4 regions of the Glaciecola sp. MF2-115 genome follow, and region 4 is predicted to be linked to each of the others. Evidence: predicted binding sites of a transcription regulator. Region 4 holds the regulator's gene; each other region holds the start of a gene.

Region 1 (3,141 bases), on a different contig from region 4:
GAGATTAGGTAGCGTAGTAAACCTTCATGCGAAATTGGGCTGCCCGAGTACTTAATGAGAATGCTACCCCAATCTGGCTGATTAGTAATTAAACAATTCGACTTTAGCAAATGGCTTACTAAGGTCTCAGACACCTCAGTTGCTGAAACATCGGCAGCATCTGGCTTCAACAATTCAGGTGTAATATCAAAGTCGGTGATTTCAATATCTAGTTCATCAATGCATGTGCCAGAAAAAGCGCCAAATTGGATCTCATCGAATTCGCTCGACGGTATCACATGCACAACTACTTCGGCACCTGCACATTCGCTCAGGTCTTTCTGAAGCACCTGGCTAACATCATCAATACTGACAAACTTGCTTTGATTCAAGCTATTCAAATACAGCTTAAAAGACTTCGACTCAATTAAGTTAGGTGAAGTAATTGGCACTTCACAGCGTAAAATAGCCACTTGCGGTTTACCCTTGGCATTCAACCATGAGAGTTCGTAACCGTTCCAAATATCAGTTCCGTGGAAGGGCAGGTCTGTAGGCAGTTTAATTGTGTCGCGGCTCATTGAGCGAGGCACACCTTGCAACAAGCTATTGTCGTATTCTTGGGCGTATTCTACTTTTTTGCCAAGTGATAAATGTTCCAATGATGTCTCCTATGGGCATCGAAAAAATCTTAATTAAAATTCATTTGAAGTTTGTGGCTCTGTGTTAGTAAAACGGCTAAATATATTGAGTGGCGGTTTTAGCAACAAAGCTATACTTCGTTAAGTGCCTAATTTATCATGTTTAGCTTGATGTCGGCACATGATGTTTTTCATTAAACAAAGTTTTTGTGTGTAAGGCATTTAATTAACCCTAATAATTACGTCGTTCTAATAAAAAAGGTGCACAAACTCATGTCTACACAGATCGTTGACAGCCTCGATTCCTTCATCAACGCCTATATTGATCTTGCTGGCGATGACAAACGCGAGCTACAGACTGATTTTGATGCCGATTGGCCATCACCTTGTTTGCTGGCTACTGATGACGAACTCGCTTTATTAGCGGATGGAGATTCAACGACTTGGCGGCCGCATTTGCAAGCAGCAAGCACACACTTGGGCGATTTAGCAAAGGCACTTGAGATCAACATACATCCAGATTTAGAAACCTTATTCTGTCGTTACTACAGCCACGACTTGCCGGCGGTTACTGACCGAGGTGAATTGGATATACTGCAAGCTTGGAATGAAGATGATTTTGAACGTTTGCAAAAGAACCTGATTTCTCACGTGTTAATGAAACGGCGTTTGAAGCAAGCAGAAACCTTATTCTTTGCCACCACGGATCAAGAAGACTTCATCATTGTTATGGATGTTGCCAGTGGTAAGGTAATGTTGGAACAAGTCGGTAAGGTGCCTAAAGAAGTTTTGGCAGATGATTTGCCTAGTTTTATTCAGACCCTTCGCCCGCGAGACTTAGTCTTAACCTTTTAAGTTCAGCACGTAAGCTTGCAACTTCACTTTCTAAAACGCTGACTCTGGTTGCTAAGTCTTTGGTACTTGCCTTTGGCGCCGTATTCGTTTGTGTGACGTCCTGTTTGGTAACGGTGTTCTTATTGTCTTTCCAGTAACTCAGCCCTTTTATGATGGTCGGTATAGGAAGAGGCGACAGCAACTTCGCTTTTATCATTCCTACGCTCGGTTTCTTGCCTACTTCATCGAGGGAAATGCAGGTATTAACAACTTGTTGTAGATCTGAGTTCATTGTTTTTACTAGAATTGACTAACTTATTAGCCATTCTGACCACCTTTTGGGTGAATGGAAAGGGCTTATTCAGTTACAGTTCACAATGATTCATTTAAGATGTTGATAATGTTAGTTATTTCAATGTTGGTCTGAAACTTGTTAGTAACTTACTAAAATTGGCGAGTCGGCACTCCATTAGTCGATGGCACTTTGCAAATTATACTTAAAAATTGAAATTTAAAATTAAAAAAGGAAAACACATGAAAGCACTACTTCTAACTTCTCTTTTGGCGGGCACATTTTTACTTAGCGGTTGCGTTATCTCAATTGACGAAGATAGTGATGATGGCTACAGAGTTTCTAGCGGAGCTAGTTGGGAAAAGAGTGAAAAAAGGAACCGTCAATATATTGCAACTGCCAGCACTGGCGTTTCAAAAGCATCAGTTGTTGATAAGTTAGGCGCGGCGGATTTTAATGAAATGGTTAGCAATGATGGTGATTCAGTACAAGTTTTATACTATAGAACTCAACGAGTTGATGATGATGGGATTACAACTAAAAACGAATGCACGCCGCTAGTGTTTGTAAACAACAAACTTGTTGGTTGGGGCGAATTGTCTTTAGCGAAGTATCTATAAGACTCAGCTTAATTAAAGTTTAAGCAAAACTTTTCTATTTAAGAAGCTGTCTAAGAAGCACATAACTTGTGACTATTAGACGGCTTTTTTGCATTTTAAGCACTTGAATTAGCTGTTTATGTTTCAGATCAATGGCTTTGTGTTAAAAAAATGTTAGCGTATTCTTGAGAATGTTTTATTGTATATATAAAGCAACAAGGAACAGACTATGAGCACAGCTACTTACCAACCTAATATCGATGACATCAGAGCCGTTTATTTAGGTGCCGACGACTTGAAAGTTGCCGCATCTATTTTGTATAACGCCTATTTCGATGATCCTTTGTTTAATGACATTTTTGACGTTGAACGCGAAGGTTATGAGAGCCGTCTGCGCTCTGCTATTAGGGAAGAGCTGAATGCCTTTTGGGATGCTAAACAACCCATGATTGGTTTGTTTGAGCAAGGCCGCTTATTAGCTGTTGCTTGTCTGATTAGCCCCGATGCCGCATTTGGTGCTGGCCGATATTGGCATTGGCGTTTAAAGATGCTGTTAACCGCGGGCTTCTTAGGTACGAAACAAATGATATCTAAAGAAGAAAAGGTAAGAGAGTGTATTCCTGCGAAGGACTACCATATGTTGTCATTTATAGGCGTGCATCCTGATCACCAAGATATCGGCCTTGGCCATATTCTTATGCGTGGCATTGTTGGCTTGTTGCAAGAAGACAATAAGACCGAAGGTGTGGGTGTTTTTGTTACCTTAGATAAATGCTTGTCATTCTTCGTTGATGGTCAT
Region 2 (3,141 bases), on a different contig from region 4:
CTGGAAGTGGTAATATAGGTAGCAGTAAGCTAGAAATTATGGCCAGTATGATCATCACTGAAGGAATAAACCAAAAGCTGCTGCCAATAAGGCGAGCAGCTTTTTTTAGGTTTATTAACCAAAATCTATATTGCCAGAACGAATATCGTTGAGTGAGGTTTTTCAATTTTAGCCATCCACAATGTTCACTTTCGTTTTCTAAGATTACTAGTTATCGATTATTCGCTGATGCTTTGCTTATTGTTGCTCGAATCGCTTTTTGACGCTACCTCTTTTGATGACAACATGGTGTTTAGCTTCTCACCTCCTTTCGCTCCAAAGTCTAAGGTTCGAATTGGGAAAGGAATAAGTATGTCGTTTTTCGTTAATGTTTGGTGAATCAAGTGCACTGCTTCATGACGCGCCTGCATGAAACCAACATGACCAGGGTAGTCAATCCAAAACCATACCAGTAGGTTGACGCTACTGTCGCCAAAACCTTCAGCGAACACTTCTACTTCGTCTTCCTTGGACACGAACTTTTTCGTTTTCAAGGCATCTTTGATTACCTCGGTAGCGTGCTCAACATCGTCAGCATAAGAGATACCAACGGGCACTTCAATCCGGCGCTCACCAGTGGTTGTGTAGTTCGTTACAATATTTCTAAAGAGTATTTTGTTTGGGACAATTTCGAGTTGACCAAAAAATGTCTCAATGACGGTGTTTCTAAGGTTGATCGCTTTTACCGTACCAAAAACGCCCTCTGCCTCTATTACATCACCAATTTGAAAGGGTTTGCGAACACCCATTGCAATACCAGCAATCAAATTTTCGGTCATATCTTGAAAAGCAAAACCAATCGCTAAACCGATAATACCAGCACCCGCTAACAATGAAGTGACTGTGCCTGTTAAACCTAAGAATTCGAGCGCTATGAATACGCCTGCAATAAATACGATAACTTTGAAAATCGCACTCAAGAGATCGGCTATTTGCTTTGATTCAAAGGCGCGGTGCAATATGTTTGACATGACTTTTGAAGCAATACGGGCCAAAATCGCAAACACGACAACGATAATCAAAGCCACCACCATATTAGGTAAGTGTTTTACACCGGCTTCCATCCACGAATTTACTTTGTCGTGAATGAGTGTCCAAAAATTATTTATTGCTTCGAATTCCATCATCATATTCCTTTTGCGTTTTGACCGTTTTGCTAAAATCGTTGAGGGATAAAACGGTCAGCCTACTGTTCGGCAGCGTCCTGAATTGCCTCTCCCGCACTTTCTATATCTTTTCCTGCGCCTTCGATCGTTGCACAGCCAGACGTTAGTAAGAGCAGAATAGGTATTGCAAAAGCCACGGTTTTTCTAATGTTTTTAAACATAAACGTATCTCCTAAATTAAAAAAAAGCCCCGAATCCAAGCTATGTGGATTCGGGTTTTTTTGTCTAACAGTCTTTATCTTTCGCGTCTGTCGCTTCTTTTGCGTCTTCACACGCATCTTCAATCGCGTTGCCAGCATCTGTTGCTATTTCGTCAAGCTCTTCACCAGCTTCTTCAGCAGGACCTTGCGGTTCAGAACACGCTGCGATAGTGAAAGCGAAAATACCGGTTAATAGTAGTGTACTTAATTTTTTTAATGAAAATTTCATGATTCTTCCTTAATTTAATTTCAATATATAGTTGTAAAAAAATCTATTTTTATGACATTCACACTGACGGTGGTTTACCCTTGAGTGCATTGACCAGTAATGAAATGACCAATAATGCTAAGAATATAAAAAATAGAAGCTGTGCGATGCCTGATGCTGCGCCGGCGATGCCGCCGAAACCAAGTACACCGGCAATAATCGCAATGATAAAAAATAAAATTGCCCAACTTAACATGGTCTTTCTCCTCAATGTTTTGTTAAAACTTTTCATCCTTCACTCTCCTTAATGCGAATTCAATGCCAACTGTTAACTTACTGAAAAACTTAGTAAATAATTAATATTAAGTGAGGTTTCTTGTTTGCATGGGTAGTATTTACAGAGTACACCAGCAATTTTTACTGGCCTTGAGTGCACTTTTTGGTAGTGAAGTTGCACTACACTTTTACTTTGCCTCTATCTTGACGCCTTCTTATCATTATATCTCTCGGCTTTTTAAGCTAATCGCGCTAGCATACGCCGGTATCTAATCACTAGGCTTAACTCAATCTATGTTCAACAGACTCTTTATTTTAGTTATCAAAGGGCTTTTAACGATTCTCCCTTTCGTGATCACCATCTATTTACTTACTTGGCTTACGAATACAACCGAGAGCTTGCTCTCACCACTGATACCTGACGAATACTACTTCCCCGGTCTTGGCATTGCCTTAGCCTTAGTCTTGCTTGCGACTATTGGTGTTTTCGTTAATTTATATGTTGTTAGGTTGCTTATAGAGCAGGCCAACTCTCTATTCGACCGAGTGCCACTTATTAAAACGCTTTACGGAGCAATTAAAGATGCGGTTGATTTATTTCAAATAAAGAAAGATCAGAATAGTAAAAAAGCGGTGTCTGTAGAAGTGACGGAAGGTATCCATTTAATCGGTTTTATCACCGGTGATTCAGTTGCGGAAGTACTTTATCCGGGGCAAAAGAAAACAGCCGTTTACATTCCATTTAGTTATCAAATTGGCGGTTATACCTTGTATCTGGATGCTGACAAAATTACCGAACTATCGGTTGATGTGGAAACAGCGATGCGTATTGCTGTCACCGGCGGTAATTCCATAAAACCCGAAAGTAAAGAATAGAAGATAAAAGATAGATAACTAAAGAACTAATGGTGAATAGAGCGGTGCGGGATGCTTATTCACCGCACTGCTTGTAACAACTTGGTTTTCTTGGGCAAACAGCTCCCCTTGCACAAATGAGGCGAGCATCAGTTTCAATGCCTCTCTCCACCCAATTTATATTTAGTATGCGCGCCACACTTGATAACTGTGATTTTATGCTGCTTGGTATGGCAGATGAACCACCTCCTTTTACGCAAGCTTGTTTGAGATCCTCAGCAATCGATGCGGAATCTCCACCTTGTGCGTCAATGGCGGGGTTCAAATCAATCCCAGTACATAAAACATGATTGTTGCTTGCCATATCTTTCACATTAGTCGATTCGCAACAGTAAAT
Region 3 (3,141 bases), on a different contig from region 4:
TGGTTTCTTCGCAACTATTCCTGAAGTGTCTTCTCGTGATTTTTCATTTACGCGTGCAGGTCAATTCAAATTAGACTCTAACAACTTCGTTGTGAACTCTTCGGGTGATAATTTATTGGGTTTCCCAGTGAATACTGACGGTACTTCTGCTTCTGTAGCTCTTAGTACAACAGTGCCTGTTCGAATTCCTGACTCGTCGGGTTCGCCACAACAAACGACTGAAGTTGATGTTAGATTTAACTTGCCAGCGGGTGACCAAGGCAAAGTGGCCGCCGATTTTGACCCAAGTGACCCATTGACATACAACGCAGCTACTTCGGTAACAATTTATGACTCGCTAGGTGATAGCCATGTTATGACTTATTACTTCATCAAGGATAATGATCCAGCTGTCGTTAACGAATGGTATGTAGCAACAGCAGTTGACGATCAATTAGTTGATGCAACAAACTCTGACGGTTCTGATTCTGATCCAACAACTGCGACAAATGCTGTCGGCCTCAACACCGGTAATGCAGTATCGACTGCTAAAATCTCATTTAGTGAGGGTGGTGATTTCATTGGAATTGAATCTGCCGATGGTCTTCCACAACTCAACTCTAAATTCCAAACTGAAGCGCTAGGTCCAAACATTCTTAGTAATGGTTCTTCGCCACTTCAGCAAATAACAATAGATTTTAACTTAGATAGAAACAACGCAACGCCAAATGAGCCTACTCAGTTTGCTTCTGCATTTGAAGTGACCTCACTTGAGCAAGACGGTTTGCCGGTTGGTCGATTAACGGGCATAGATATCGGTGCTGATGGCCTAGTTAGAGCAACATTCTCAAACGGTACATCGGAACCAATCGTTCGTGTGGCACTTGTCCGTTTCTCGAATGAACAGGGCTTGACGCAACAAAGCGGTACGCAATGGAAAGAAAGTATTCTTTCGGGCGAAGCGCTAGCGGGTGAAGCAACAACGGGTACCTTCGGTGATATTAACTCGTCGGCACTTGAGCAAGCGAACGTTAACCTAACCACTGAGCTAATTGACATGATCATCGCTCAACGTAACTTCCAAGCTAACTCCAGAGCGCTGGAAGTAAACAACCAGCTAAACCAAACGATATTGAACATTCGATAATCGTTAACTAAATAATTTAAGCCGACATTCGTGTCGGCTTTTTTGTTTCTTAGGAATGAAACCAGAGGGTAGAAACTGTGTTTTGAATCCAGAGTATTGAGGTGAGTCCTGCCTGCAAAAAAGCGCTGCGAGCACATCCCTGTGACGCTCTCATAAAACTCCTGTTTTATGACGTTTTTTGCAGGCAGGACTCACCTCAATACTCTTCACTTTGGCGGTGGTTTTAGGCTTGTTTTTCCTTTGTTCTGACTTGATCGGTTTGAAACCAGAGCACTGAGCTGGGTTCCTCCTTTAAAAAAGCGCTTCGAGCACATCCCTGTGACGCTCTCATAAAACGTCCTGTTTTATGACGTTTTTTAAAGCCAGGACTCGACTCAATACTCTTCACATCATAGGTGGCTTCGAGTTTGCTTGTTGGAAAAGCAGCTTTTTATGAGAATGTCAGAAAGGGGCACGAAATGCTTTTTACACGAAACAACCTCAATGCTGAATTGGCAGCGAAACTCAAAGACCAGAGCGGCAAGCCTTCCCCATAAAAAACGTCACAAAACAGGAGTTTTGTGAGAGCGTCACAGGGATGTGCTTGCAGCGCTTTTTTATGGGGAAGGCTTGCCGCTCTGGTCCACCTCGCTGTAAACCGCCCAGCTTGATTTTACATCGCGTAATGACTGACAGCTATAAAACAACGTCAACGTAAAACGACAAACTAAGACTTGGCATTGTCCTTGCAAACACAACAGTATTCAGATCTATTTACGTCAAAAAAGAGTCGAATACTATGGATAAAATGCTGTATATCGCGGCCAGTGGTGCTAAGCAAGACTTCAATGCTACCGCTATACGCGCCAACAATTTGGCTAATGCGCAAACCAACGGTTTTAAGGCGCAATTAGAACAAGCGCGAGCTATGCCGGTATACGGCGATGGTTTGCCGACTCGTGTATTTAGCATGACTGAAAGTCCTACGAATAACTATGACAGTGGTCCATTGATAACAACTGGACGTCCTCTTGATGTAGCTGTTCAGGGGGATGGTTGGTTTTCAGTGCAAACTCCTCAAGGTGAGGAAGCTTATACGCGCAGCGGCAGTTTAACTATGACTGTTGATGGCGCGTTGCAAGATTCAAAAGGTAACTTGGTTTTAGGTGAAAATGGCCCTTTGTTTCTGCCTGTTCCTGTGAACAACGTGACGGTAGGTAATGATGGTCGTATTTCAGCGCGCCTGCAGGGAGCGCCAGAAAGCCAGGTTGATGAAGTAGGTCGATTGAAGTTGGTTAATCCACCTATTGATACGATGAAGCGTCGTACCGATGGTTTGTTCGATCTTAAAGAGGGTGGTGTTGCGCCACAAGATATTAGAGTTGGTGTTGCCTCAGGCATGCTAGAAGGCTCAAACGTGAATGCTGTAGAAGAGATGGTCAGTATGATCAGTTTACAGCGTCATTACGAAATGCAAGTGAAGCTGATGAAGAAGGCCGATCAAATGGTCACTAGCTCAAACACGCTACTCAGAATAATTTAATTAGTAACTAGGCGAAATATTTTTCGCGGAGGTTTTTATGCACCCAGCATTATGGATAGCAAAAACAGGTTTAGATGCAGCACAAACAGATGTTTCCGTTGTATCGAACAACCTAGCAAACGCCAGTACGGTCGGTTTCAAGAAAGATCGCGCCGTATTCGAAGATTTGCTTTATCAAAATATTAACCAACCTGGTGGACGTTCTTCGGCAGATACCGAGCTTCCTTCTGGTTTGATGTTAGGTGCCGGTTCAAAAGTCGTCGCAACTCAAAAGTCGCATACACAAGGCAACTTGTTAACGACTGAGAATGCGCTTGATATGTCGATTCAAGGTCGTGGGTTTTTCGAAATTCAACAACCCGATGGCAGCTTGGCTTATACACGTAACGGACAATTTACTTTGAATGATCAAGGTAACATCGTAACGCCGGGTGCTGGCTTTGTATTACAACCAGTGATTACATTGCCGCAAGACGCTCAGCAGGTGACGATT
Region 4 (3,141 bases):
CACTCGATAAAGGCGAGATTTGTATCGACCAACTCGATATGTCGATACAGCCCATGCATGAGCGCGCTCGTCACGGCATCGGGTATTTACCTCAAGAGGCATCTATTTTTCGTAAATTAACAGTTTATGAAAACTTAATGGCTATTCTACAAACTCGCAAAGAGCTCACAAAAGATCAACGTGAACAACAAGCTGACGATTTAATGGATGAGTTTAATGTCAACCATATTAGAAATAATTTAGGGATGAGTTTATCCGGTGGAGAGCGCCGCCGTGTTGAAATTGCGAGGGCTTTGGCAGCCAATCCAAAATTTATTTTGCTCGATGAACCCTTCGCCGGTGTTGACCCAATTTCTGTTAATGATATAAAGAAGATAATTCAGCAATTAAAAGAACGAAACATAGGTGTATTGATTACAGACCATAATGTAAGAGAAACTTTAGATGTGTGTGAAAAAGCTTATATTGTGAGTCACGGTGAACTGATTGCATCAGGAACTGCTGATGAGGTACTCAGTAACCAAAAAGTAAGAGACGTATATCTCGGCGACCAATTTGTACTATAGGTGTATCATGTTTAGTAATAGGGAAAATTTACCTCTAAAAAGCACTGAAGGAAATCGATGAAACCTTCATTGCAGTTAAAGTTTAGTCAACAACTAACAATGACGCCGCAACTTCAGCAGGCGATTAAATTACTACAACTATCTACTCTTGATTTACAACAAGAAATTCAAGAAGCGCTTGATTCTAATCCTTTATTAGAAATAGATGAATCAGATCGCAACGGTGAAAACTCTAATAATGACTCAGATACTCAAGGTGATCTTGATACGAATAATTTGAGCGCTGATAATTCAGATAATGTTGATAGCCACGATGCTCTCGAAAACAATCAAATACCCGACGACTTACCCATAGATAGCTCATGGGAAGACTACATGAGCTCATCTTCTGCACCAGCGAACATATCTAATGGTCCCGCTGACGATGATTATGTGTTTCAGGGCGAAACGACTGAGAACATTCAAGACCATCTTATTTGGCAAATGGAATTAACCCCCTTCTCAGAAATTGATCGTTCGATCGCAATAGCTATTATCGACTCTATTGATGAATCTGGTTACTTAACTGTTAGCTGCGAAGAAATATTAGATAGTTTACAAAACGAAGAGATCGAACTGGACGAAGTTGAATGTGTATTAAAGCGTATTCAAATGTTTGATCCAATTGGCGCTGGTTCTCGCAGCCCGCAAGAATGTTTAATGGTGCAATTGGCGCAATTCGATTCGAACACACCGTGGTTAGCTGAAGCAAGATTGTTACTTACAGAGCACTGTGATCTTCTGAGCAGCAAAGATTATCGAACATTAATGCGTAAAACGCGTTTGAAAGAAGATCAACTGCGTGAAGCAATGCGTTTGTTGCAAACTCTCAACCCTCGCCCAGGCAGCGCGATCCCCGTTAAAGATTCTGAATACGTCATTCCTGATGTAACGGTTGTGAAAAAAAATGGCCGTTGGACTGTGGAGTTAAACGACGACTCTTTACCGCCCTTAATTGTCAATAAAGAATACGAAGCGCTTAGTAAAAGCACAAAAAATTCGAACGATTCTCAATATATAAAGTCACATCTACAAGAAGCAAAATGGTTTATTAAAAGCTTAGAAAGCCGCAATGAAACTTTACTAAAAGTATCTCATTGTATTGTTCAGCAACAAATGGGATTTTTTGAGCATGGGCCTGAAATGATGCGTCCAATGGTCTTGAATGATGTTGCTGAAATGGTGGACATGCACGAATCAACTATTTCTCGAGTGACCACTCAGAAATATATGCATACACCTAGAGGGATTTTTGAGCTTAAGTACTTCTTCTCTAGTCATGTTTCAACCGAATCAGGCGGAGAGTGTTCATCGACAGCCATTCGAGCATTAATCAAAAAGCTTGTAGCTGCAGAAGTAGCGAGTAAACCACTTAGTGATAGCAAGATTGCGCAGTTGTTGGCCGATCAAGGTATTCAAGTTGCACGGCGAACCATTGCGAAATATCGAGAGTCTCTCTCGATTCCCCCGTCGAACCAACGAAAAAGTCTATTGTAGACTACATAAGAGGACGTAACATTATGCAAATAAATCTAACTGGTCACCACGTTGATATTACCGATTCACTCAGAGCATACGTCGACACCAAATTCGAAAAGTTAGAGCGACATTTCGACCATATAAGCAATGTCCATGTCGTATTGAATGTAGAAAAAATCAAGCAAAAAGCTGAGGCGACACTACACTTAAAAGGTGATGTGGTGCACGCTAATGCTGAACATAATGATATGTATGCCGCCATAGACGGATTAATTGACAAGTTAGATCGCCAAGTGATCAAACATAAGGAAAAATCAAAGCGACATTAGTCGTCAACGTATTATGATTATATCTGATATTATTTCACTGGATCGCACTGAATGTGCGGTTCAGTGCCAAAGCAAAAAAAGAATTTTTGAAGTCATTAGCGAAATTGCGGTCAAAGAAAATCCACAATTAGATATCGGCGACGTCTTGTCTAGCATGTTAGCTCGAGAAAAAATGGGAAGCACTGGTATCGGTAATGGTATAGCTATTCCACATGGTCGCATTGAGGGTATAAGTGATATTGTCGCCATTGTTGTAACGAGTGAAGAAGGGATTGAGTTTGATGCTATAGATGACAAACCCGTGGACATTTTTTTTGCTTTATTAGTCCCTAGCGAACAAACGCAAGAACATCTTCAAACGCTATCGTCCATTGCCCAAAAACTCAGTGAAAATAGTATTGTTAAAGCCATAAGAAGCGCAAAAAGCCGAGATGAAATCATATCCGCTTTAGCCTAAGAAAGCCGACAGCGCGGTTAAATGAAATACCGTTCAGTAACAGTCAACAGATTATAAGGTCCTATATACGTGAAGCTTTTGATTATCAGTGGTCGCTCAGGTTCAGGCAAGTCAATTGCACTCAGAGCTTTAGAAGATTTAGGCTACTATTGCGTTGATAATATTCCAGTCAATCTCCTCCCGACTCTTATCCACACATTAGCTGATGAAAGCGAAAACGTCGCTGTCAGTGTTGATGTGCGAAACATGCCAAAAATGGCACACGAACTCA

Evidence for each region. Region 4 encodes sigma-54, which starts transcription at its own class of promoters, with help from an activator protein. Its sites were predicted from a motif close to GTTGGCACGNNNNTNGNNT; they were not measured.
Region 1: ACKLNX_RS05345 (DUF3192 domain-containing protein) is a predicted target of sigma-54. The motif match lies at 1,869-1,887, and genes of this name have one in related genera.
Region 2: ACKLNX_RS05780 (DUF1328 domain-containing protein) is a predicted target of sigma-54. The motif match lies at 1,921-1,939, and genes of this name have one in related genera.
Region 3: flgF (flagellar basal-body rod protein FlgF) is a predicted target of sigma-54. The motif match lies at 1,839-1,857, and genes of this name have one in related genera.

What each region holds. Positions count from the first base shown of each region.
Region 1 is NZ_JBLBVM010000043.1:83,871-87,011, forward strand. It holds gene queF (NADPH-dependent 7-cyano-7-deazaguanine reductase QueF) at 1-638, opposite strand, end outside; gene syd (SecY-interacting protein) at 891-1,472, shown strand; gene ACKLNX_RS05340 (hypothetical protein) at 1,429-1,743, opposite strand; gene ACKLNX_RS05345 (DUF3192 domain-containing protein) at 1,986-2,363, shown strand; gene ACKLNX_RS05350 (GNAT family N-acetyltransferase) at 2,572-3,141, shown strand, end outside.
Region 2 is NZ_JBLBVM010000044.1:68,971-72,111, reverse strand. It holds gene ACKLNX_RS05800 (DUF2254 domain-containing protein) at 1-166, opposite strand, end outside; gene ACKLNX_RS05795 (mechanosensitive ion channel family protein) at 219-1,163, opposite strand; gene ACKLNX_RS05790 (entericidin A/B family lipoprotein) at 1,226-1,366, opposite strand; gene ACKLNX_RS05785 (hypothetical protein) at 1,431-1,634, opposite strand; gene ACKLNX_RS05780 (DUF1328 domain-containing protein) at 1,693-1,869, opposite strand; gene ACKLNX_RS05775 (DUF502 domain-containing protein) at 2,184-2,765, shown strand; gene ACKLNX_RS05770 (DUF3612 domain-containing protein) at 2,821-3,141, opposite strand, start outside.
Region 3 is NZ_JBLBVM010000055.1:14,582-17,722, forward strand. It holds gene flgE (flagellar hook protein FlgE) at 1-1,126, shown strand, start outside; gene flgF (flagellar basal-body rod protein FlgF) at 1,905-2,648, shown strand; gene flgG (flagellar basal-body rod protein FlgG) at 2,686-3,141, shown strand, end outside.
Region 4 is NZ_JBLBVM010000053.1:42,231-45,371, reverse strand. It holds gene lptB (LPS export ABC transporter ATP-binding protein) at 1-566, shown strand, start outside; gene ACKLNX_RS11155 (RNA polymerase factor sigma-54) at 624-2,102, shown strand; gene hpf (ribosome hibernation promoting factor) at 2,126-2,413, shown strand; gene ptsN (PTS IIA-like nitrogen regulatory protein PtsN) at 2,427-2,870, shown strand; gene rapZ (RNase adapter RapZ) at 2,940-3,141, shown strand, end outside.